3 regions of the Marinibaculum pumilum genome follow, and region 2 is predicted to be linked to each of the others. Evidence: predicted binding sites of a transcription regulator. Region 2 holds the regulator's gene; each other region holds the start of a gene.

Region 1 (7,734 bases), on a different contig from region 2:
GACCTCCGCCATCAGCTCGCCGCTGCGCTGCCGCACCCGCTCCTCCAGAGTGGCGGTCAGGTCCGACAATGCGGCCCGTTCCGCGGCAAGCGCCTCCAGCAGGCGCTCGCGCTCAAGCTCCGCGCGCTTCCGGAAGCTGATGTCCGACGAGACGCCGACGAACTGCGCGACCCTCTGGTCCGCGCTGCGCACCGCACGGGCCCGCAGGTCGACCCAGTGGGTGCTGCCGTCGGGCCAGAGAATGCGATATTCGATGGCCAGGTCGCTGCCGCTGCGCTGGCTGGCGGCGAAGGCGGCGCGCAGGCGCGCCCGGTCCTGCGGATGGGCGGCGCCGCGGAAGGCGGCGAAATCCAGTTCCTCTTCCGGGGCGCGGCCGAAATGGGCGCGGCAGGTCTCGGAAGTCCAGAAGGCGCCGCCCTTCAGGTCGAGCATCCAGGAACCCAGATGGCCGGCCCAGAGGGCGGTCTGCAGCCGCTGCTCGCCCTCCTGCAGGGCTTCCAGCTGGCTGCGCGCCTGGTACTGGCGGCGGCGGCCGCGCAGCGCGGTGCGGACCACGCTGGCCAGGGTGGTGGGATGGAAGGGGCGCTCCAGGAAGGTGACATTGCCCAGCACCTCCGCCAGGCGCGCCGCCGCCGGGTTGCGCTCCAGGCCGCCGCCGCGATGGGTGAGCAGGACGACCGGCAGGTCCGACCAGGACGGCTGCCCGGCCAGGAAAGCCGCCAGCGGCCGCAGGTCGGCATGGCGCACCGCCTCGTCGGTCACGATCGCCAGGCCGGCGCCCTTCTCCAGTTCCTGCGACAGCTCGGCCAGGGTGGAACGGATATCGGCGCTGAAGCCGGCCTCGTGCAGGATCATCGCCGCGATCTGCGCGTCCCGGCCCTGCGGTGCCAGGATCAGCACCCGCTCGGACAGCGGATCGGCCGCGCTCACGCGCCGGGATCCGTGAGCAGCGGCGTTTCCGTCCCGGCATAGGTCGGCACGCCGCGCAGGACGCCCTGGAAGCTGTGCAGCGGTTCCCCCACCGACAGGCCGCCAGGGTCGATGCGGAACTCGCGGATCGCCGTCTCGTGCGTGCCGGAGCGCTTCTTGATCACCGAGATCGCGCGCCGGACCTTCCCCGCCGCCTCGAAATAGCGGAGCAGGATGACGGAATCCGCCATGTAGGTGATGTCGACCGGGGCGGCCATGTCGCCCACCAGGCCGTGCTGCGCGACGGTCATGAAGGTCGCCGCCCCCTGCCGGTTCAGGTATTGCAGCAACTCGTGCATGTGGAGGATCAGGGCATTCTCCGCCGGCATCGCCGCCTGGTAGCCGTTCAGGCTGTCGATCACCACGGTCTTGATGTCCCGCGCGTCGACGGCGCTGCGGACCCGGTGCGCGAACTCGCCCGGCGACAGCTCGGCGGCATCGACCTGGTCGAGGAACAGGGTCCCGTCGCGCTGCAGGGCCTGCAGGTCGATGCCCATGCCCTGCATCCGGTCGATCAGCAGGCCCAGCTCCTCGTCGAAGACGAACATCGCCGCCTTCTCGCCGCGGGCGATTGCGGCCAGCGCGAAGGTCAGCGAGATCAGGGTCTTGCCGGTGCCGGCCGGGCCGAGGACCAGGGTGCTGGAGCCGCCCTCCAGCCCGCCGCCCAGCAGGGCGTCGAGCGCGGCGATGCCGGAGGTGATGCGGCCGCGCCGCCGGCCGCCCCGATACTCTGCGGCGACCAGTCGGGGAAAGACGTTGATCCCGCCGGTGGTGATGGTGAAGTCGTGATAGCCGCCGCGATACTTGCGGCCGCGATACTTCAGGATCCGCACCCGGCGCCGTTCGGCGCCGTAGTCGGGCGCCATCTCCTCCAGCCGGATCACGCCCTGGGTGACGCTGTGCACGGTCTTGTCCGCGGCCTCCGCCGTCAGGTCGTCGAGCAGCATCACCGTGCTGTCATGGCGGGTGAAGTAGTGCTTGATGGCCAGGATCTGGCGCCGGTAGCGCAGCGAGCTCTGTGCCAGCAGGCGGATTTCCGACAGGCTGTCCAGCACCACCCGGCGGGGCTTCACCCGCTCCACGGCGCCGAAGATCTGCTTCGTGGTCTCGCCCAGCTCCAGGTCGGAGGAATAGAGCAGGCTCTGCTGCTGGTCCTCGTCGAGCAGGCTCTCCGGCGGGATCAGCTCGAAGATCTCGATCCCCTCGCCCAGGGTCCAGCCATGCGTGGCGGCGCCCTGGCGGAGTTCCCGTTCCGTCTCCGACAGGGTGATGTAGAGGCCGCGCTCGCCGCGCCGCGCGCCTTCCAGCAGGAACTGCAGCGCCACCGTCGTCTTGCCGGCACCGGGCTCGCCCTCGACCAGGAACATGCTGCCGCGGGACAGCCCCCCGCACATGATCCCGTCGAGGCCCGCGATCCCCGTATGGGCTTCGCCGTTGCCGGCGTCACTCTTCGTGCCGGTCACGGTTTCCGCGCCGACGCCGTTCTCTCGCTCGATCATTCTCGCTCCGCTGCGCCTCTCCTTGCCGCTGCATCTGCCCGCACCGGGTTGCCGGTTCGCTAGGGCGGAAAGAGAACGGTTCGCAGGGCGAACCGGTTCCGCTTGTGCTGCCGGGCAAAATGTTCCTATTATGTTCCCGTTTTCGCATTCCGGCCGTTCTGCCTGCCGTTCTGCCTGCCGCTCTGGAGGTCCCGTCATGAAGCGCTTCCTTGCCCTCTGGCTGCCCTACTGGCCCACCGACCGCCTGTCGCCGACCGGGGATGGTGGTGGCGATGGCGGCGGCGACAGCACATCATCCGCCGCCTGGGCCCTGACGGAGAGCGTGCAGGGCGGGGTGCGGCTGTTCGCCGTGGACCGCCGCGCCGCCGCGCTGGGGCTGCGGCCCGGGATGAGCGCGGCGGATGCCCGCGCCCTGCTGCCGGAGCTGCGCTGCCGGGAGGCCGACCGCGCCGCCGACGATGCGGCGCTGCAGCGGCTGGTGCGCTGGTGCGGCCGCTACAGCCCCTGGGTGGCGGCGGACGGGGCGGACGGGGTGCGCATGGACATCAGCGGCTGCGCCCACCTGTTCGGCGGCGAGGCGGCGATGGCCTGCGACCTGGCCGGGCGGCTGCGCGCGCGCGGCCTGGTGGTGCGCCTGGCGATCGCCGACAGCGCCGCCGCCGCCTGGGCGCTGGCCCGGTTCGCCGCTGGGGAGCGGGATGGCGGGGATGCGGCCGAGATGCCGGAGGAGGAGGGCATCCTGATCGCCCCGCCGGGGGAGCGGGAGGCGCCGCTGCGGCCGCTGCCGCTGGCGGCGCTGCGGCTGGAGCCGGCGCGGCTGGAGGCGCTGAACCGGGTCGGCCTGCGCCGCATCGGCGACCTGATCGGCCTGCCGCGGGCCAGCCTGGCGCGGCGCTTCGGCGCCGACCTGCTGGAGCGGCTGGATGCCGCCCTGGCGCGGGCGGAGCGGCCGCTCTCCCCCGCCATGCCGGTGCCGGACTGGCGGGTGCGGCTGACCTTCCCGGAACCGGTGGCCCTGCGCGGCGACCTGGATGCCGGCTGCCTGCGCCTGCTGCAGGCGCTCTGTGCCCGGCTGGAACGCGACGGCCGCGGTGCCCGCCGGCTCACCTTGACCCTCTATCGCAGCGACGGCGACAGCCAGGACCTGCAGATCGGCACCGCCCGCCCGGTCCGCGACCCCGGCCATCTGATGCGGCTGTTCGCGGAGCGGCTGGGGGAGGCGGCGCCCGGCTTCGGCATCGACGTGATGATCCTGTCGGCGCCGGTCACCGAATGGCTGCCGGCGGAACAGGCCGGCGCGCCGGCGGCGGTGCTGGCGCCCCCGGAACCCGTACCGGAGGGGCCGGTTTCGGGCGGGCCGGCCCCGGCCGGGTCGGTTCCGGCTGGGGGGGGCGACCATACCGCCCCGCAGGGGCGGGCGCATGGCTTCGAGGCCGCACTGGCGCCGCTCCTGGACCGGCTGACGGTGCGGCTCGGCGCGGCGCAGGTGCGCTGCCTGCTGGCGGTGGAGGCGCATCTGCCGGAACTGGCGGAACGATACCTGCCGGCGCTGGAGGCGGCGGGCAGCCGCAGCCCGGCGGGCAGCGGGGCAGGGAGGTGGGACCCGGCCGCGCCGCCGCGGCCGGTCAGCCTGCTGCCGCGGCCGGAGCCGGTGGCGGTGGAGGCCGTCGCCGCCGGGGATGCGCCGCCACTCCTCTTCCGCTGGCGGCGGGTGCTGCACCGGGTGGTGGCCGCGGAAGGGCCGGAGCGCATCGCCCCGCCCTGGTGGCAGGCGCTGAGCGTGACCGAGGCGCCGCTGCCGCCGGCCCGCGACTATTACCGGGTGGAGGATGCGGAGGGGCGGCGCTTCTGGCTGTTCCGCCTCTGTCATGCGCAGGGGGGCACGGCGCAGGGGAGTGGGGCGCAGGGGAGTGGGGCGCAGGGGACGGATGAAGGCTGGTTCCTGCATGGCCTCTGCACCTGAGATCGTCGCGCCCGCCTATGCAGAGCTGCAGGTCACCAGCAATTTCAGCTTCCTGCGCGGCGCCTCCCATCCGGAGGAACTGGTCGTCGCCGCGGCCGCGCTCGGCCATCGCGCCATCGCGCTGACCGACCGCAACAGCCTGGCCGGGGTGGTGCGTGCCCACGCGGCGGCGAAGAGCCACGGCATCCGCTTCCTGCCCGGCGCGCGGCTGGTCTTCCGCGACGCGCCGGACCTGCTCTGCCTGCCCACCGACCGGGCGGCCTATGCCCGGCTCTGCCGCCTGCTGACCCTGGGCAAGCGCCGGGCGGAGAAGGGCGCCTGCGACCTGTCCTTCGCCGACTTCCTGGACCATGCCGCGGGCCAGGCGGTGCTCGCTTTGCTGCCCGAAGAAGGTGGGGCGGACGGGGACGGGACGGACGGGGGCGGGACGGAGATGGCGGAGGAGGCGCTGCGCCGCCACCTGCAGGCGGTGAAGGCCGCCTGCGGCGACACCGCCTGGCTGCTGGCGCACAACCTGTATCGCGGCGACGATGCCCGGCGGCTGGCGCGCGCCGCCGCATGGGCAACCGACAGCGGCCTGGACCTGGTCGCCGGCAACGACGTGCACTACCACAGCCCAGGCCGGCGGCCGCTGCAGGACGTGCTGACCTGCATCCGCGAGGGCTGCACCCTGGCCACGGCCGGCCGCCGGCTGTTCGCCAATGCCGAACGCCACCTGAAGCCGGCGGCGGAGATGGCGGCCCTGTTCCGCCGCCATCCGGAGGCCGTGGCGCGCACCTGCGCGGTGGCGGAAAGCTGCCGCTTCTCCCTGGACGAACTGGCCTACGAATATCCGCGCGAGGCGGGGCCGGCGGGCGAGCCGCCGCAGGCGGCGCTGCAGCGGCTGACCTGGGAGGGCGCGCGGGCGCGCTATCCCGACGGCGTGCCGCAGAAGATCCGCCGGGTGCTGGCGCACGAACTGACCTTGATCGGCAGCCTGAACTACGCCCCCTATTTCCTGACCGTGCACGACATCGTGCGCTTCGCGCGGTCGCGCGGAATCCTCTGCCAGGGCCGCGGCTCGGCGGCCAATTCCGCGGTCTGCTACTGCCTGGGCATCACCGCGGTCGACCCGGATGCGGTGGACCTGCTGTTCGAGCGCTTCGTCTCTGCCGAGCGCAACGAGCCGCCGGACATCGACGTCGATTTCGAGCATGAGCGCCGCGAGGAGGTGATCCAGTACATCTACGACAAGTACGGCCGCGACCGTGCCGCCCTGGCGGCGACGGTGATCTGCTATCGCGGCCGCAGCGCGATCCGCGACGTGGGCAAGGCGCTGGGCCTGTCGCAGGACGCCGTCGGCGTGCTGGCGCGCACCGTCTGGGGCTTCGGCCGCGAGGGGGTGGAGGAGGATCACATTCGCCAGGGCGGGCTGGACCCGTCGGACCCGCTGCTCGCCACCGCGATCCGGCTGGCGCAGGACCTGACCGGCTTTCCCCGCCACCTGTCGCAGCATGTCGGCGGCTTCGTCATCACCGCCGGCCCGCTGTCGGAGATGGTGCCGATCGAGAATGCGGCGATGGAGGACCGCACCGTCATCGAATGGGACAAGGACGACCTGGACGCGGTCGGCATGCTGAAGATCGACGTGCTGGCGCTGGGCATGCTGACCTGCATCGCCAAGGCCTTCGACCTGATCGCCGCCCATCACGGCCGCCGGCTGGACCTGGCGAGCCTGCCGCCCGACGACCCGCGGGTCTACGACATGCTCTGCCGGGCGGATTCCATCGGCGTCTTCCAGGTGGAAAGCCGGGCGCAGATGACCATGCTGCCGCGGCTGAAGCCGCGCAACTTCTACGACCTGGTGATCGAGGTGGCGATCGTCCGCCCGGGGCCGATCCAGGGCGACATGGTGCATCCCTATCTGCGCCGCCGCCATGGCGAGGAACGGGTGACCTATCCCTCCAAGGCGCTGGAGGCGGTGCTGGGCAAGACCCTTGGCGTGCCGCTGTTCCAGGAGCAGGCGATGAAGATCGCCATCGTCGCCGCCGGCTTCACCCCGTCGGAAGCCGACCGGCTGCGCCGCGCCATGGCGACCTTCCGCAAGGTCGGCACGATCCACGAATTCCAGCGCAAGCTGGTGGAGGGGATGGTGGCGCGGGGCTATGAGCGCGACTTCGCCGAACGCTGCTTCCAGCAGATCGAGGGCTTCGGCGAATACGGCTTCCCGGAAAGCCATGCCGCCAGCTTCGCGCTGCTGGTCTATGTCTCCGCCTGGCTGAAACGGCACTATCCGGCGGTCTTCGCCTGCGCGATCCTGAACGCCCAGCCGATGGGCTTCTACGCCCCGGCGCAGCTGGTGCGCGACGCCCGCGACCATGGCGTGCAGGTGCGCCCCGTCGACGTGAACCACAGCGGCTGGGACTGCACCCTGGAACCGCTCGGCAGCTCAAGGGGGCCGGGAAAAGGCGGGGGGCCGCTGCCGGCGGACGGTGCCGCCCTGCGGCTCGGCTTCCGCCAGGTGAAGGGCGCGCGGGAGATCGACATCGCCCGCCTGATCGCCGCCCGCCGGGACGGCCCGTTCCGCGACATGGCGGACCTGCACCGCCGCAGCGGGCTGGGGGCGCAGGTGCTGCAGGGGCTGGCCGCGGCGGATGCCTTCCGCTCCGTCGGCCTGGACCGCCGCCGCGCGGAATGGCAGGCGGCGGCGCTGCGCGAAGGCCCGCTGCCGCTGTTCGCCCATGCCGAGGCGGCGGAGCGGGCGGCCATCGGCGGCCGCGGCAGCAACCGCCCGGCGCTGGACGGCGGCGCGGAGCCGGAGGTGGCGCTGCCGCCGATGGCGCTGGGCGAACATGTGCTGCACGACTATGCGCAGCTGCGGCTGTCGCTGAAGGCGCATCCGATGCAGCTTCTGCGGCCGGTGCTGGGCGGCGCGGGCGGCAGCATTCCCGACCTGAGGCCCGCGTCCTGGCTGGCGCAGGCGAAGGACGAATCCCGCGTCGCGGTGGCCGGCCTGGTGCTGGTGCGGCAGCGGCCGGGCACCGCCAGCGGGGTGATCTTCGCCACCCTGGAGGACGAGACCGGGGTGGCGAACGTGGTGATCTGGCCCGCCATGTTCGAACGCTTCCGCCGCGACGTGATGGGCGCCCGGCTGCTGCTGGTGCGGGGCAGGCTGCAGCGCGAGGGGCTGGTGATCCACGTCATCGCGGACCAGCTGCAGGACCTCTCCGACCGCCTGGCCTGGCTGGCGGAGCTGGACGGTCCGGCACCGCCGCCGGCGGAGGAGACGGCGCCGCGGACGGTCGACATGCCCGGCTTCGAAAA
Region 2 (7,734 bases):
CGCCCGAGGTCCTGGCCGTCGGGGAAAGCGGCCTGGGCGTGCCGGCGGACCTGGAGCGGCTGATGCGCGCAGGCGTCTATGCCTTCCTGATCGGCGAGAGCTTCATGCGCCAGCCCGACGTGACTGCGGCCGTGCGCGACCTGATCGGCCCCCTGCAGCCGGGCGCAGCCGCCTCCGGCTCCGCCGCCTGAGGGACTGGCCCGTGAGCGAGCAGAAACTTACCCACCTGGACGCCCAGGGACGGGCGCAGATGGTCGATGTGTCCGAGAAGCCGGCCACCGCGCGGCGGGCCGTCGCGGAGGCACGGGTGCTGATGCAGCCGGAAACCCTGGCGCTGATCGAGAGCGGCGGCGCCGCCAAGGGCGATGTCCTCGGCGTGGCCCGGCTGGCCGGGATCATGGCCGCCAAGCGCACCGCCGACCTGATTCCGCTCTGCCACCCGCTGCCGCTGTCCAAGGTGACACTGGATCTGGCCTGCGACCCCGAACTGGGCGGCGTCCTGATCACCGCGGAATGCCGCACCACCGGCCCGACAGGGGTCGAGATGGAAGCCCTGACCGCCGCATCCGTCGCCGCCCTCACCGTCTATGACATGTGCAAGGCGGTGGACCGGGGCATGCGCATAACGGAGGTCCGGCTGCGTCACAAGTCCGGCGGCAAGTCCGGCACCTTCGAGGCGGAATGACGATGGCCAGGGGCGCCATCGACCTGCTGCCGGTCGCCGAGGCCCGGCAGCGGATCGTCGCGGCGCTGGCGCCGGTGACGGCGGAGTTCCTGCCGCTCGCGTCCGCGCATGACCGGGTGCTTGCGGAGGCCGTCGCCGCCCGCCGCACGCAGCCGCCCTTCGCCGTCAGCGCGATGGATGGCTGGGCGGTACGGGCGGCGGACATTGCCCGCCTGCCCGCCCGCCTGACCCAGGTCGGCGAGGTCGCCGCCGGCGCCGCTCATGCCGGGACCCTCGCCGCGGGCGAGGCGGTGAGGATCTTTACCGGCGCGCCGCTGCCCGATGGTGCCGACACCGTGGTGCTGCAGGAGGATTGCGAGGCCGGCGACAGCATTGTCGAGGTCCGCGATGGTGGCCCGCAGGGGCGCTGGGTCCGGCCCGCGGGCCTGGACTTCGCGGAGGGAGAGGCCTTGCTGCCGGCCGGCCGCCGGCTGAGCGCGCGCGACATCGCGCTGGCGGCGGCGATGAACCAGGCATGGCTGCCGGTGCGCCGCCGGCCGCGCATCGCCGTGCTGGCGACCGGCGACGAACTGGTCCGCCCCGGCGAAACCCCGGGCCCGAACCAGATCGTGGCCTCCAACAGCTACGGCATCATGGCCTGGGCGGCCCGCTTCGGCGCCACGCCGGTGGACCTGGGCATCGCTCCCGACGATGTGCATGCGCTGGCAGGCTGCGCGGCGGGTGCCGCCGGCTGCGACCTGCTGGTGACCCTGGGCGGTGCCAGCGTCGGCGAACACGACCTGGTGCAGCGGGTGCTGGCCGCCGACGGGCGCGACCTGGACTTCTGGCGGATCGCCATGCGGCCCGGCAAGCCGCTGATGTTCGGCACCGCGCGGGTGGGCCCCGCGCCAGGCAGCCCGGTGCCCCTGCTGGGCCTGCCGGGGAACCCCGTATCCGCCATGGTCTGCGCGATGCTGTTCCTGCGGCCGGCCCTGGAGCGCCTGCTGGGCCTGCCGGACCGCGAGGGACCGCTGGAGACCGCGCGCCTGGGTGCCGACCTGCCGGCAAACGACCGGCGCGAGGACTTCCTGCGCGCCCGGCTGGAGACGGCCGCCGACGGGGAGCGGGTCGCCACCCCCTTCGGCAAGCAGGACTCGTCGATGCTGCGCCTCCTGGCCGAATCCGAGTGCCTGGTGCGCCGCCCGCCTCACGCGCCGGCGGCCGCAACCGGATCGCAAGTCGAGATTGTCCGATTCGATTACGGTTTCTGACCCCTAGTCTTGGCTCCGGCAGGGTATTTCACCGGATATTGCCAGGATTTCGGATTGAATGGCCGCCAAGGCTTGACCCGAGTCAAAAACAAAAATAGAACGTTCTCACGGGTTTTCACTCCGTTCCCGTATTTCCCCTTTGCCGACCAGGATCCGGGCATGGGCCGAACCGGGAACGGAGCGGGACGACGGCAACCGGCGGGACAGCAGGAACGCACGCAAGGGACCGACATGCTCACGAGAAAACAGCACGAACTGCTCCTCTTCATCCACGAGCGCCTGAAGGTCTCCGGCATTTCCCCCTCGTTCGACGAGATGAAGGAAGCGCTGGGCCTGCGCTCGAAATCCGGCATCCACCGGCTGATCACCGGATTGGAGGAGCGCGGCTTCATCCGCCGGCTGCCGCACCGGGCCCGCGCGCTCGAGATCCTGAAGCTGCCGACCGACATCGTGCCGGCCGGACGCCGCGCGGCACCCGTCCATGGCGCGGGCACAGATGGCGAGGTCGAGGGCGGCAACGGCTTCACCCCGCGGCTGGTGCATGGCGGCGCCACCGGAGAGGTGCGCGGCCTGCCCCAGGCCGGAGCCGCCGCCGGAGCCCCGGCCGGAACCACTGCCGGAAGCTATGGGGGGCTGCGCGGCCGCGGCGCCGACCGGGCGCCGGAGATTGTGGAGCTGCCGCTCTATGGCCGCATCGCGGCGGGCACCCCGATCGAGGCGCTGCGCGACCTGTCGGCCCAGGTCGAGGTGCCTTCCGGCATGCTGAGCGGCGGCGGCGACTTCTATGCGCTGGAGATCGCCGGTGATTCGATGGTCGATGTCGGCATCCTGGATGGCGATACCGTGGTCATCCGGCGCTGCGAGGATGCGGAGAGCGGCACCATCGTGGTGGCCCTGGTCGACGACAACGAGGCGACCCTGAAGCGTCTCCGCCGGAAGGGCAAGACCATCGCCCTGGAGGCCGCCAACCCGAAATACGAGACCCGAATCTTCGGCGCGGACCGGGTCAAGGTGCAGGGCCGCCTGGTCGGCCTGCTGCGCTCCTACTGAGCGGCCGCGGCGGGCTCCGCGCTGCCGCCGCCTTCGCGCAGATACGCCTTCGGCGTCGTGCCCAGCGCTCGGCGGAACATCGCCGAAAAGGCACTGGCGCTGGCATAGCCGGCGCGCGCGGCCGCGCGCGCCACCGGCTCCCCGGTCGCCATCTGCGCGACCGCCTCCGCCAGGCGCACCTGTTGGCGCCAGGCGCCCAACGACATGCCCAGTTCCTGACGGGCCAGCCGGGCCAGGGTCCGGGCACTGGCCCCGACCTCCGCCCCCCATTCCTCCAGGCTCCGCTCCGCTGCCGGTTCCGCCAGGATGGCGGCGCAAAGCCGCGACAGCCGCGGATCGGCGGGCATCGGGATGCGCAGCGGCACAACCGGCACCGTGCGCAGTTCATTCCGGATCAGTGCGGTCAGAAGCCGCCGACGCCTGCGGGCCGGCGGCGTGTCGCCCGACATGTCGACCTCGACCATCGCCAGGATCAGTTCACGCAGCAACGGCCGCACCGCCACCACCGCGCATTCCCGGGGCATCGCGGCGGCCGCCGGCGCGCGCAGGTAGAGGGTGCGCATCGCCACCGCGCCGACCATATCGATCCGGTGCTCGATCCCGGCAGGCATCCAGACGGCACGCTGCGGCGGCGTGATCCAGGTTCCCGACGCTGTCGAAACCCGGAGTACGCCGGTCGCGGCATAGATCAGTTGCGCGCGCCGGTGGCGGTGCGGCGGAATGCGGTGGCCAGGTGCGAAATCGCGCGCCATGGCCGCAACCGGCGGCCCGCCTTCCGCTTCCGCGGCCATGGCCAGCACGCGCGCGGCAGCGGCGTCGATCGGCCCGGCGGACCGCATGGCGGTCGCTATGTCCCGGCCCATCCCGAATATCCGTTCTGTTGAATGTCTGCTTTGAGACAGAAATCGGCATACAGCCTCTCACCGGCCAGTCTAGGCTGCGCCGGTCGCGGGAGGAAACCGTCATGGCGCCGCAGAGCCGTACCCTTGCCTTCATCAATCTGGCCCATCTGCTTGACCATCTTTTGATGCTGGTCTTCCCGACCGCCGTGCTGGGCATGGGCCCCACCTTCGGCCTGGACTTCGCGGAACTCCTGCCGCTGGCGACCGGCGGCTTCATCGCCTTCGGCGCCGGCTCGCTTCCGGCCGGCTGGCTCGCCGATCGCTGGAACCGGCGCGACATGCTGGCGGTCTTCTTCCTGGGCAGCGGCCTGGCGGCGATCCTCACCGGCCTGGTCCAGTCGCCCTGGCAGCTGGCCGGCGCGCTGACCCTGCTCGGCCTGTTCGCCGCGATCTACCATCCGGTCGGCACCGCGCTGCTGGTCGACACCGCGCCCCGCCTCGGCCGCGCGATCGGTCTGAACGGCGTCTGGGGCAATGTCGGCGTTGCCGGCGCCGCGCTGCTGACCGGGACGATGGTGGAACTGGCCGGATGGCGAGCGGCCTTCATCCTGCCCGGCCTGGCTGCGATCGCGGCCGGACTCGCCTTCCTGCTTCTGGTGCCCCGGCAGCCGGCCGCCGGGCGGCCCGTCCTCGGGCCGACTGCCGCTGCGGCAGCGGCGCCATCCCGGGCGGCAGTGAAGCGCGCCTTCGCGATCCTGGCCCTGACCACCCTGGCAGGCGGCGTGGCGTTCAGCGCGACCACGGTGTCGATGCCGAAGCTGTTCCAGGAGCGCCTGTCCGACCTCGTCGCCTCCCCGGCCACCCTGGGCCTGATCGTGGCGGCCGTGTTCCTGTTCGGCGCCGTCTCGCAGCTGATCGTCGGCCGCTGGATCGACCGCCTGTCGCTGCGGGCGGTCTTCCTGCCGCTCGCGCTGGTGCAGGCGCCCTGCCTGCTGGCCGTCGCCTTCGCCCAGGGCTGGCTGCTGCTGCTGCCGGCCGCGGGCCTGATGTTCGGCCTGTTCGGCCAGGTGACGGTCAACGACGCGCTGGTGGCCCGCTATGCCAGCGCCGGCTGGCGCGGGCGGATCTATGCGCTGCGCTACCTGCTGTCCTTCACCGCCAGCGCCAGCGCCCTGCCGCTGGTCGCCTGGCTGCATGGCGGCGCCGGCGGCTTTGCCGCCACCTTCCAGGTCCTTGCCCTGTTCGGCCTGGCGGTACTGGCCGCCGCGCTGTTCCTGCCCGGCGGCGGCCGCGCGGCGGCACCCCAGCCGGCGGTCTGAGCGCCATCCGCTTCCGGACCGGGCTGCCTTTGCGCTAGGGTCACCGCCATCAGGGCCGAGAGCCGGCATCGGGGGGCACCCGACGGCCCGGTTTCGGGCAGCAGGGGACTGAAGCAGCACAAATGGAGGATCTGGTCGCCAAGGCGGCGCTTGTCCTGGCGCTGGGCATCGCCGCCCAGTGGCTGGCCTGGCGCTACCAGTTTCCCGCCATCGTCCTGCTTGCCCTCGCCGGCATCGCGGTTGGTCCGGTCGGGAGCCTGCTGCACCCGGTCGAGGATTTCGGCCCGCTGCTGTCGCCCGTCATCGCCCTGGCGGTCGCCATCATCCTGTTCGAAGGCGGCATCAACCTGCAGCTGCGGGAGCTGCGCGGCACCGCCGCCGGGGTGCGGCGGCTGACCCTGGTCGGCGCGCCTCTGGGCTGGCTGCTCGGCGCCGGTGCGGCGCACTGGATCGGCGGCCTGTCCTGGCCGACATCGGCGGTCTTCGGCGGCATCCTGGTCGTCACCGGCCCGACAGTCATCGCCCCGCTGCTGCGGCAGGCGCGGCTGGACCGCAAGCCGGCCACCACCCTGAAATGGGAAGGCATCGTCAACGACCCGCTGGGCGCGCTGTTCGCGGTCCTGGCCTACGAAGTGACCCTGGCGCTGGACGCCGGCGGCAACGGCGTCTGGGGCGCTCTGGCGCATGTCCTGCTGGGCGCCGTGCTGGCCGCGGCACTGGGTGTGCTGGCCGGCCTGGGCATCGCCTGGGCGTTCCGGCGCGGGCTGGTCCCGGAGTTCCTGAAGGCGCCGCTGGTCCTGGGCACGGTGCTGGCCTCCTTCGCCCTCGCCAACGCCTATGTCGAGGAGACGGGCCTGGTGGCGGTGACCGTGCTGGGGCTGACCATCGGCAATGCCCGGATCGCCGCCTTCGAGGAGATGCGCCGCCTGAAGGAAGTGCTGGCCACGGTACTGGTCTCCGGCGTCTTCATCCTGCTGACCGCCACCCTGGACACGGGCACCCTGCTGGTCCTGGACTGGCACCACCTGCTCTACCTCGCCGCCGTGCTGCTGCTGGTGCGGCCGGCCACCGTGCTGCTGAGCCTGGCCGGCACCGGCGTGCCCTGGCGGCACCGCGCGCTGCTGTCCTGGATCGCGCCGCGCGGCATCGTCGCGGTGGCGATCTCCGGCCTGTTCGGCGCCAAACTGGCGGAGGCCGGCCATGCCGACGGCGCCCTGCTGGTCCCCCTCAGCTTCGCCATCGTCCTGCTGACGGTGCTGCTGCACGGCTTCAGCCTGCGGCCGCTGGCGCGGCTGCTGGGCCTCGCCTCCGCCGAGCCGCCGGGCCTCCTGCTGGTCGGCGCGAACAGCGTCACCACGGCGCTGGCGGAAGCGCTGGCCGCCATGCAGGTGCCGGCGATCCTGGCCGACACTTCCTGGCAGCGGCTGCGCCCCGCCCGGCATGCCGGCCTGCGGATCTATCACGGCGAGATGCTCTCGGAGGTGACCGAACATCACCTGGACTTCGCCAATATCGGCACCGTCCTCGCGGCAACGGAGAACGATTCCTACAACGCCCTGGTCTGCAGCGACCTGGGGCCGGAGATCGGCCAGACCGCGGTGTTCCAGGTCGGGCCGGAAGAGCCCGGCAGCAATCCGGCGCGACTTGCCCACGACCTGGGCGGCGCCGTTCCGCCCGCTTTCAGCCCCGGCCTGCATGTCCTGCGCGACCGGCTCTGGCAGGGCTGGAGCTTCCAGAAGACCCGGCTGACCGAGAAATACGACGCGGCGGCCTATCTGGCCGACCGGGCGGACGAGGCGGTGACCGTGCTCGTCGTCCGCCAGGACGGCCGGATCCAGATCGCGCGCGACGAACAGGCGGCGGAGAAGGCCGGCATCGGCGACATCGTGCTGGCACTGGTCCCACCCGATGCGACAGGACGCAGGCGTCGGGGCGGCAACGGCGGCGCACCCTAGTCCGGCGACCCGGCGCCGCTCCACGGACGGCGGCCGCGGCGCGCCGCCACGGTCTGCCGCTCGATCCCGCCCTCCGGGGTGATCCGCAACGCGGTGGCGCCCTGCCAGGCCAGGCTGCGGATGTCGACCAGCAGCTCCGGCCCCGGACAGCGCTGTCGCAGGGCGAAATCCGCTACCACCGCATCCGCCTGCCGGCAGTCGCGGACCAGCGCGTCGGGATCCGACGGAATCGCGATGGCGACCTCGCCGCGCCGGTACAGGCATCCCTGCGGGTCGCAGAGCAGCGCGGTGCCGGCATCCGTGCCGGCCGGATCGCCCCGGACCAGCCCGCTGCGCGGCCAGGGCGCGTCGGCCTGCAGGCCGGTCTGCCGGGCCCAGGTCGCCGCCTCCCGACGGCGCAGGGCGGTCTTCTCGCGGAACAGCAGCCGGTCGTCGATCCGCACGGCGACGCTCCGCCCCTCGCCGTCCACCAGCAGGTCCGGCGGCGCCACCGCCAGGGTCAGCCAGATCCCGGCAGCGATCGCGAGCAGCCCGGCCAGGCGCCAGGGGCGCCGCCAGAGAGCCAGCCAGAGGCCGCCCAGCGCCATCGCCACCACGGCCGCGACAGGCATCGCCGGGACATGCGTCACGGCC
Region 3 (7,734 bases), on a different contig from region 2:
CGCCGCGGGTGGAGGCGGCGCTGGCGCAGCTGCGGCGCACCCCCGGCGTCGCCGCGGCCGACGCGCTGCAATCGACGGAGATCGCCGCCCTGCTGCGGCCCTGGCTGGGCGATGCCGCCCTGCTGCAGGACCTGCCGCTGCCCGGCGTGATCGAGGTCCGCCTGGACGGCAATGCCGCGGTCGACCGGCGGGCGCTGGCGGTCGGCCTGCAGGACGCGACCGCCGGGGTCCGGGTCGACGATCCGCGCGCCTGGCTGTCGCAGCTCTCCGCGGTATCCGAATCGCTGCGGGCGCTCGGCTTCGGCGTGGTCGCGGCGATCGCGCTGGCCACCGTGGCGATGATCGTCTTCGCCACCAATGCGGGCCTGGGCAACCACCAGGAGACGATCGCGGTCCTGCACACGATCGGCGCCCGCGACCAGTACATCGCGGCGCAGTTCCAGTGGCATGTCCTGGGCCTGGCCCTGCGAGGCGCGGTGATCGGCCTGGCCCTGGCCGCCCTCGTCGCCTTCGCCGTGGCGGAGACCGCCGCCGACCTGCAGGCGGCGCTGCTGCCGCCGATGCGCCTGTCGCCGCTCGACTGGGCGGGCATCCTGGCGATCCCCCTCTGCTCCGTCGTCCTGGCGGCCGTGACCGCAAGGTTCACGGTGCTGCGGGCGCTGCGCCGCGAGGTCTGAGATGCTGGTGCTGCTGGACCGCGACGGCGTCCTCAACGTCAATCGCGAGGATTACGTGAAGGCGCCATCGGAGCTGGTGATGCTGCCGGGCAGCGCCGCCGCCGTGGCCCGCCTGAACGCCAACGGCCACCGGGTGGCAGTCTGCACCAACCAGAGCGTCGTCGGCCGCGGTATTATCGGCGAGGAGCGGCTGGCGGAAATCCACGGCCGGCTGCAGCAGGAACTGGCGCGCGCCGGCGCCCGGCTGGACGCCCTGTTCCACGCCCCGGACCCGCCCTGGGCGGCCAGCGACCGGCGCAAGCCCGGCCCGGGCATGCTGCGGGAGGCAATGGCGCGGCTGCGCAGGGGCGCGGAGCCGGTGCTGTTCATCGGCGATTCGCTGTCCGACCTGCAGGCCGCGCATGCCGCCGGCTGCGCCCGGGTCCTGGTCCGCACCGGGCATGGCGCGACGGTACAGGGCCGCGGCATCCCGCCCGAGCTCCTGCCCGTGCGGGTGCTCGAGAGCCTCGCCGATGCTGTGGAGCGGCTGCTGGCGGAGGCGCCGGCTTGACCCGTCGCCCGGTGTTCCGGCGCCCCTCCGGGCCGAGCGGACGCCTCTGGCTGCTGCCGGTGATCGTCGTGCTGGTGCTTGCCGCCCTCTGGGCCGGAGCCTTCCTGCAGTTCCTGTCCGGCCTGCCGTCGGGGGAGAGCATCGACCGTCGGAAGACCGATGCCGTGGTCGTGCTGACCGGCGGGCCGGTCCGGCTGGCCGAGGGGCTGAACCTGCTGCAGCAGGGCCTGGCCGGACACATGCTGGTCTCCGGCGTCAATCCGACCGTCGACAAGGCCGCGCTGGGCGAGGTGGCCGGCCGGGCGGAGCTGCTGGACTGCTGCGTCGACCTGGGCTTTGCCGCCCGCAATACGGAAGAGAACGCCCTGGAGGTGGCCGAATGGGCGCGCAGTCGCGGCTATGACAGCCTGCGGGTGGTGACCGCGGCCTATCACATGCCGCGCAGCCTGCTGGAACTGCGGCGGGCGGACCCGGAGATCGACTATATCGCCCATCCGGTCTTCCCGGAGCAGATCCGCCTGCGGGACTGGTGGCGCTGGCGCGGCACCGCGGAGCTCCTGGTGGGCGAGTTCCACAAGTATTTCGCCGCGCTGCTGCGCGCCCGCGCCGAACGGGCGCTGACCGGCAAGCCGCCCGGTGCCGGCAATGCCGGCGCATTGGAACCGGTGCCGGCGGAGGGCACGGTCCCGGCGCCGGAGATCTCCATCGGCGGATCGCCGTTGTCGGTCGAGCGGTCCCGCGGCGGCGATGCGGCCCGCGGCGGCAGCGATACCTAGGCGCGGAGACGGACATGACCTGGCTGCGCGCCCTGCTCTTCAACCTCTGCTTCTACCTGTCCACGGCGGGCTTCTGCATCGCCTATCTGCCGCTGCTATGGTCCGACCGCCGCATCCTGGTGCGCGGTATGGACCGCTGGAACCGGCTGGTGAACTGGCTCCTGCGCCGTATCGTCGGCCTGCGCCACGAGGTGCGCGGCCTGGAGCACCTGCCGGCCGGCCCCTGCATCGTGGCGGCGAAGCACCAGTCGGCCTGGGACACGATGATGTTCCACAGCCTGCTGGACGATCCGGCGCTGGTGATGAAGAAGGAACTGCTGCGGATCCCGCTCTATGGCACCTATGCGCGCCGGGTCGGCATGATCCCCGTCGACCGCAGTGCAGGCGCCACCGCGCTGCGCGACATGCTGCGGGTCGCGCGGGCCTGCGCCGATGCGGGGCGGCCGATCGTGATTTTTCCGGAGGGCACCCGGGTCGCGCCGGGGGAGCGCCGGCGGCTGCAGGCGGGGATCGCCGCCCTCTACGACCGGCTCGACCTGCCGGTGGTGCCGGTGGCCTTGAACTCCGGCCTGTTCTGGGGCCGCAAGGCTTTCATGAAACGGCCCGGGACGATCCTGATGGAGTTCCTGCCGCCGATCCCGGCAGGGCTGAAACGGCCCGAATTCATCGCCCTGCTGGAGGCGGCGATCCAGGACGGCAGCGACCGGCTGGCCATGGAGGCCCGGGTCGGCATCGAAGCCGAAAATCCAGCAAAAACAGAGCTTTGACTAACCCTGCCTGACATGTTGCGGCGAAATGGACGTCGCACATAACGGGAACATTCATTGACGGCAGCGGGCCGCTGCCGATACAATCGCCCTTCGGTGAGGATGCCGGTTGCGGGATCGGCAAGGCGTTCGCACCGCCCTCCCGACACTATGCAGACAAACCGTCCAGGACGAGCGACCGGCCATGCCCGAGCAGCAGATCGCCCCGATCTCCCGTCAGATCTGGGACATGAAGTACCGCCTGAAGGATGCCGACGGCACGCCGGTCGACCGCACCCTGGACGACAGCTGGGACCGCATCGCCCGTGCCCTGGCTGCGCCGGAGGCCGATCCCGAAGCCTGGATCCCGCGCTTCCGCGAGGCGCTGGAGGATTTCCGCTTCCTGCCGGCGGGACGGATCGTCGCCGGCGCCGGCACCGACCGGCGGGTGACCCTGTTCAACTGCTTCGTCATGGGGACGATCCCCGACGACATGGCGGGGATCTTCGACAACCTGAAGGAAGCCGCCCTGACCATGCAGCAGGGCGGCGGCATCGGCTACGACTTCTCCACCCTGCGGCCGCGTGGCGCACCGGTCCGCGGCGTCGGCGCCGACGCCTCCGGGCCGCTGACCTTCATGGATGTCTGGGACGCGATGTGCCGCACCATCATGTCGGCCGGCCATCGCCGCGGCGCCATGATGGCGGTGATGCGCTGCGACCATCCCGACATCGAGGCCTTCATCGCCGCGAAGGAGGATGCCGGCCGCCTGCGCATGTTCAACCTGTCGGTCCTGGTCACCGACGCCTTCATGGAAGCGGTGAAGGCGGATGCCGGCTGGGACCTGATGTTCGACGGCACCGTGTTCCGGACCGTGCAGGCGCGCGACCTGTGGAACCGGATCATGCGGGCGACCTATGCCTATGCCGAACCCGGCGTGATCTTCGTCGACCGCATCAACCGGCTGAACAACCTGCACTATTGCGAGACCATCGCCGCCACCAATCCCTGCGGCGAGCAGCCGCTGCCGCCCTATGGCGCCTGCCTGCTGGGCTCGATCAACCTGGCGCGGCTGGTGCGTGAGCCGTTCACCGACGCCGCGGCGCTCGACCTGCAGGCGCTGGACGCGCTGGTCCGCACCGCGGTGCGGATGATGGACAACACCATCGACGTGTCCGGCTTCCCGCTGCCGCGGCAGCAGGAGGAGGCGCGCAACAAGCGGCGCATCGGCCTTGGCGTCACCGGCCTGGCCGATGCGCTGATCATGACCGGCGCCCGCTACGGCAGCGACCGGGCGGTGCAGCTGACGGAAGCCTGGATGGCGGCGCTGCAGCGGGCGGCCTATCTCGCCTCCACCGAACTGGCGGCGGAGAAGGGCGCCTTCCCGCTGTTCGACCGCGAGGCCTATCTGGCGGGCGGCCATGTCGCCACCCTGGATGCGGACGTGCGCGACGCGATCGCGCGATCGGGCATCCGCAACGCGCTGCTGACCTCGATCGCGCCGACCGGCACGATCTCGATCCTGGCGGACAATGTCTCCTCCGGCCTGGAGCCGGTGTTCAGCTTCTCCTACCGCCGTTCCGTGCTGCTGCCCGACGGCAGCCGGCAGGAAGAGGAGGTGACCGACTATGCCTATCGCCTGTACCGCCGGCTGCGCGGCGAGAATGCGCCCCTGACCGACGCCTTCGTCGATGCCCAGACCCTGGCCCCGGAGGCGCATGTGCGGATGCAGGCCGCGGTGCAGAAATATGTCGACAGCTCGATCTCCAAGACCATCAACCTGCCGGAGGACATCTCCTTCGAGGCGTTCAAGGACGTCTATGTCCAGGCCTACGAGCAGGGCTGCAAGGGCTGCACCACCTACCGACCGAACCCGGTCACCGGCTCGGTGCTGAGCCTCGCGCCGGACAAGGACAAGGCGAAGGCGCAGGAAGCCGCCGCCCAGGCGGAACTGCCCCTGGCGGCGCCGGCGCCGAAGCCGAAGGATGCCTTCGAGGCCGGCGGCGTGGTCTACATGACCCGGCCGCTGGACCGGCCGGAGGCGCTGCCGGGCCAGACCTACAAGGTGGTCTGGCCGGAAAGCGAGCATGCGATCTACATCACCCTGAACGACATCGTCGCCGACGGGCGCCGGCGGCCGTTCGAGGTCTTCATCAATTCCAAGAACACCGAGCATTACGCCTGGACGGTGGCGCTGACCCGGATGATCTCCGCGGTGTTCCGGCGCGGCGGCGACGTGGCCTTCGTTGTGGAGGAGCTGAAGGCCGTCTTCGACCCGCGCGGCGGCCACTGGATGCGCGGCCGCTACGTGCCGTCGCTGCTGGCGGCGATCGGCGAGGTGATCGAGCGGCACATGATCGACATCGGTTTCCTCAGCGCCCCCGAGGAACGCAGGACCGAGCAGCTCGCCTACCTGAAGGCGGTCGGGCAGGAGGAGGCGCGGCCCGGCGCCGGCCTGGCGCAATGCCCGAAATGCGGCCAGCCGAGCCTGGTCCGGCAGGAAGGCTGCGATATCTGCACCTCCTGCGGCTATTCCCGCTGCGGTTGAGCGCGGGAGAGGCGGCCATGAGCGAGCCGGAGCATGCCAACCCGTTCCGCAAGCTGACCTTCGGCGGCAACCAGGAGATCTTCACCGAGGGCCAGCGCGGCGACGTGATGTATTTCGTCGAGGAGGGCCAGGTGCGGATCTGGACCGGCCGTCCGCCGAACGACCGCACCCTGGCGACCGTCGGCCCCGGCGGCTTCTTCGGCGAGATGGCGCTGGTCGACGGCAAGCCCCGCTCTGCCAACGCCACGTCTATGGGGTTCGTCGCGGTGCGGGCGATACCGGGCACCACCCTGCGCCGCAAGCTCGCCAATGCCGACCCGTTCCTGAAGGCCCTGGTGCGGATCCTGGTCGAGAACCTGCGCTCGACCAGCACCACGGGCCGGTAACCGTCAGTCCGGCCGACCGCCCGGATCGGCACCCCGGTCAGTGCCCGGATGGCAGCGGGCAGCCGGCCCGCCCCAGGTCATGGCCCAGACGGGCAGCCGCGCCAGCATCGGCGGCCCGCAACGCCGCGTCGAGGCCAAGCGCCAGTTCGATGCAGGATGCCGGCGCCGCTTCGACATCATCGTCGAACCACAGGCTCAGGCCCAACGGCACGGCAATCGCCCAGAACGACAGGATCAGCGGCACTGCCCAGAACGGCCGCCCGCCATCCTCCCGCTCGTCATGCCAGCCGGCGTCGAAACTGCCGGGCACAGCGGTTTCCGGCAGGACGGAACCGGGCACGGCTGCGCCCTGCACGGTCGGCGGCAACCCGTCCGTCGTCCGGCCCGGCACCCGTCCGGCCGGGCCCTCGTTTCCTGTCATGGGACGACCTTCTTTCCCCGCAGCCGTCCATCGGCGACCGGGAAGGATGCAATTCCAGATGGCAACCACCCCGGTCACTTGCCATCGCTGAGTGTACAACAGCCATGCCCGCCGTCACAGGCAATCTTGCTGCCGCACCGCCGGCTGGCAGGGCCAGGACACCGGGGACAGCCAGGGCCAAGAATTGGGGCATCCAGGTCCAAGCTGCCACCGGCCGGCCGGCCGCGCGCCGGCATAGAATGCGCGGACAATGGGTCCAGTCGACAGGGAAAGCGGCATGGCAGACGATCTGGAGGCGCGCGTCGCGCGGCTGGCGGCGATCGAGGAGATCACCCGGCTGAAGCATCTCTACTGGCACTACAACGACCAGGGCCTGGATGCGGCCCGGATCGGCCCGCTGTTCGTCGACGAAGGGGTCTGGAGCAATGCCGAGCTGGGCCATCACGAGGGCCGCGCCGCGATCGAGGACTTCTTCGGCGGCGCCTCGGCCACCATCACCTTCTGTGCTCATCTGGGCATGAACGGCATCGTCGAGGTCGATGGCGACACCGCCCGCGGCCGCTGGCGGCTGCTGCTGCCCTGCACCTTCATGCAGGACGGCCGCAAGGTCAGCCGCTGGATCCTGGGCGATTATGACGACGCTTTCGTCCGCCGCGACGGCAGCTGGCTGTTCAGCCGCCTGGACGTGATCTTCAATTTCAACGTGGCCCAGGGCGACAGCTGGGCCGGCATGGAGCAGGTGCGCGCGGGCTGATCCCGCCGCCGGAACGGGAAGGGAGCAAGGGCAATGACGGCATCCGCAGACGAGACGGGCTTGAGGGAACGGTTCGAGGCCTGGAGCAACGCGCTCAACACCGGCGACCTGGACGGCTTCTGGGCGATGTTCGACGAGCGCTGCGAGATCCTGGACGAGGATTATCCCTGGCGCATGACCAAGGCCGAGTTCATCGACCATATCGACTTCCACGCCCGCGGCTGCGGCCTGGGCGACGGCCAGGGGCTGTGGGAGTTCTTTCAGTGGATCCCGCGCGAGGTGAACGTCCTGGCGATCGGCGATATGGGCCATGTCAGCGGCTTCTCCACCTTCCGCGGCAAGCCGCGCGACACCGGCTTCCGGCAGCGCTTCATGGGCTTCACCCTGACCTGGGCGCGGATCGACGGCACCTGGCAGCTGGTCTGCTGGCACCAGAGCGTGTTGGCCGGGCGCATCGCCGGCGCCTCGCCGGGCTGAACCGCCGCCCGCAATACCCCTCCGCCGCGAACTGTGGTGAACTGGCATCGCTGCGCCCGGAAACGGTGCGGCCGGCGATGCGGGAGGCGGATGTCATGCAGGCGCCTGGCGGCGAGACCAACCTGCGGCAGATCGATGTCGGCGGGGTGCCGCCCGAACGGCGCCTGCAGGCCTGGGCCGACGCGATCTACGACAGCTACTACCCGGTCGATCTGACCAATCCGGCAGCCACCGCATTCCGCAGGGGCGAGCTGGCGATCTTCGACCTGGCCGGCGCACGCTTCTGCATGGTCGATTGCGACCCGATGCTGGTCGACCGCCGGCGCTGCCATATCGGCGATGGCGGCGACTACTACATGCTGCCCGTGCCACGGCGGCAGCCGCTGGAACTGCACCAGG

The links. The regulator LexA, encoded in region 2, represses DNA repair genes until DNA is damaged. The targets are predictions, from matches to a motif close to ATGTTCTANTTTGGTTC.
Region 1: the regulator LexA is predicted to act here: its motif matches at 2,588-2,604, upstream of ACFOGJ_RS26445 (Y-family DNA polymerase).
Region 3: the regulator LexA is predicted to act here: its motif matches at 2,808-2,824, upstream of ACFOGJ_RS22475 (adenosylcobalamin-dependent ribonucleoside-diphosphate reductase).

What each region holds. Positions count from the first base shown of each region.
Region 1 covers NZ_JBHRTR010000049.1:23,668-31,401, reverse strand. The annotation lists gene ACFOGJ_RS26455 (ATP-binding protein) at 1-930, opposite strand, end outside; gene ACFOGJ_RS26450 (ATPase domain-containing protein) at 927-2,468, opposite strand; gene ACFOGJ_RS26445 (Y-family DNA polymerase) at 2,665-4,431, shown strand; gene ACFOGJ_RS26440 (error-prone DNA polymerase) at 4,415-7,734, shown strand, end outside.
Region 2 covers NZ_JBHRTR010000005.1:122,250-129,983, reverse strand. The annotation lists gene trpC (indole-3-glycerol phosphate synthase TrpC) at 1-191, shown strand, start outside; gene moaC (cyclic pyranopterin monophosphate synthase MoaC) at 203-685, shown strand; gene ACFOGJ_RS01570 (molybdopterin molybdotransferase MoeA) at 682-1,935, shown strand; gene lexA (transcriptional repressor LexA) at 2,167-2,985, shown strand; gene ACFOGJ_RS01560 (AraC family transcriptional regulator) at 2,979-3,848, opposite strand; gene ACFOGJ_RS01555 (MFS transporter) at 3,950-5,146, shown strand; gene ACFOGJ_RS01550 (cation:proton antiporter) at 5,269-7,101, shown strand; gene ACFOGJ_RS01545 (ComEC/Rec2 family competence protein) at 7,098-7,734, opposite strand, start outside.
Region 3 covers NZ_JBHRTR010000036.1:1,479-9,212, forward strand. The annotation lists partial or broken gene ACFOGJ_RS22455 (cell division protein FtsX) at 1-677, shown strand, start outside; gene ACFOGJ_RS22460 (D-glycero-alpha-D-manno-heptose-1,7-bisphosphate 7-phosphatase) at 679-1,227, shown strand; gene ACFOGJ_RS22465 (YdcF family protein) at 1,224-2,003, shown strand; gene ACFOGJ_RS22470 (lysophospholipid acyltransferase family protein) at 2,018-2,770, shown strand; gene ACFOGJ_RS22475 (adenosylcobalamin-dependent ribonucleoside-diphosphate reductase) at 2,955-5,297, shown strand; gene ACFOGJ_RS22480 (Crp/Fnr family transcriptional regulator) at 5,315-5,683, shown strand; gene ACFOGJ_RS22485 (hypothetical protein) at 5,721-6,104, opposite strand; gene ACFOGJ_RS22490 (nuclear transport factor 2 family protein) at 6,382-6,858, shown strand; gene ACFOGJ_RS22495 (YybH family protein) at 6,892-7,335, shown strand; gene ACFOGJ_RS22500 (helix-turn-helix domain-containing protein) at 7,431-7,734, shown strand, end outside.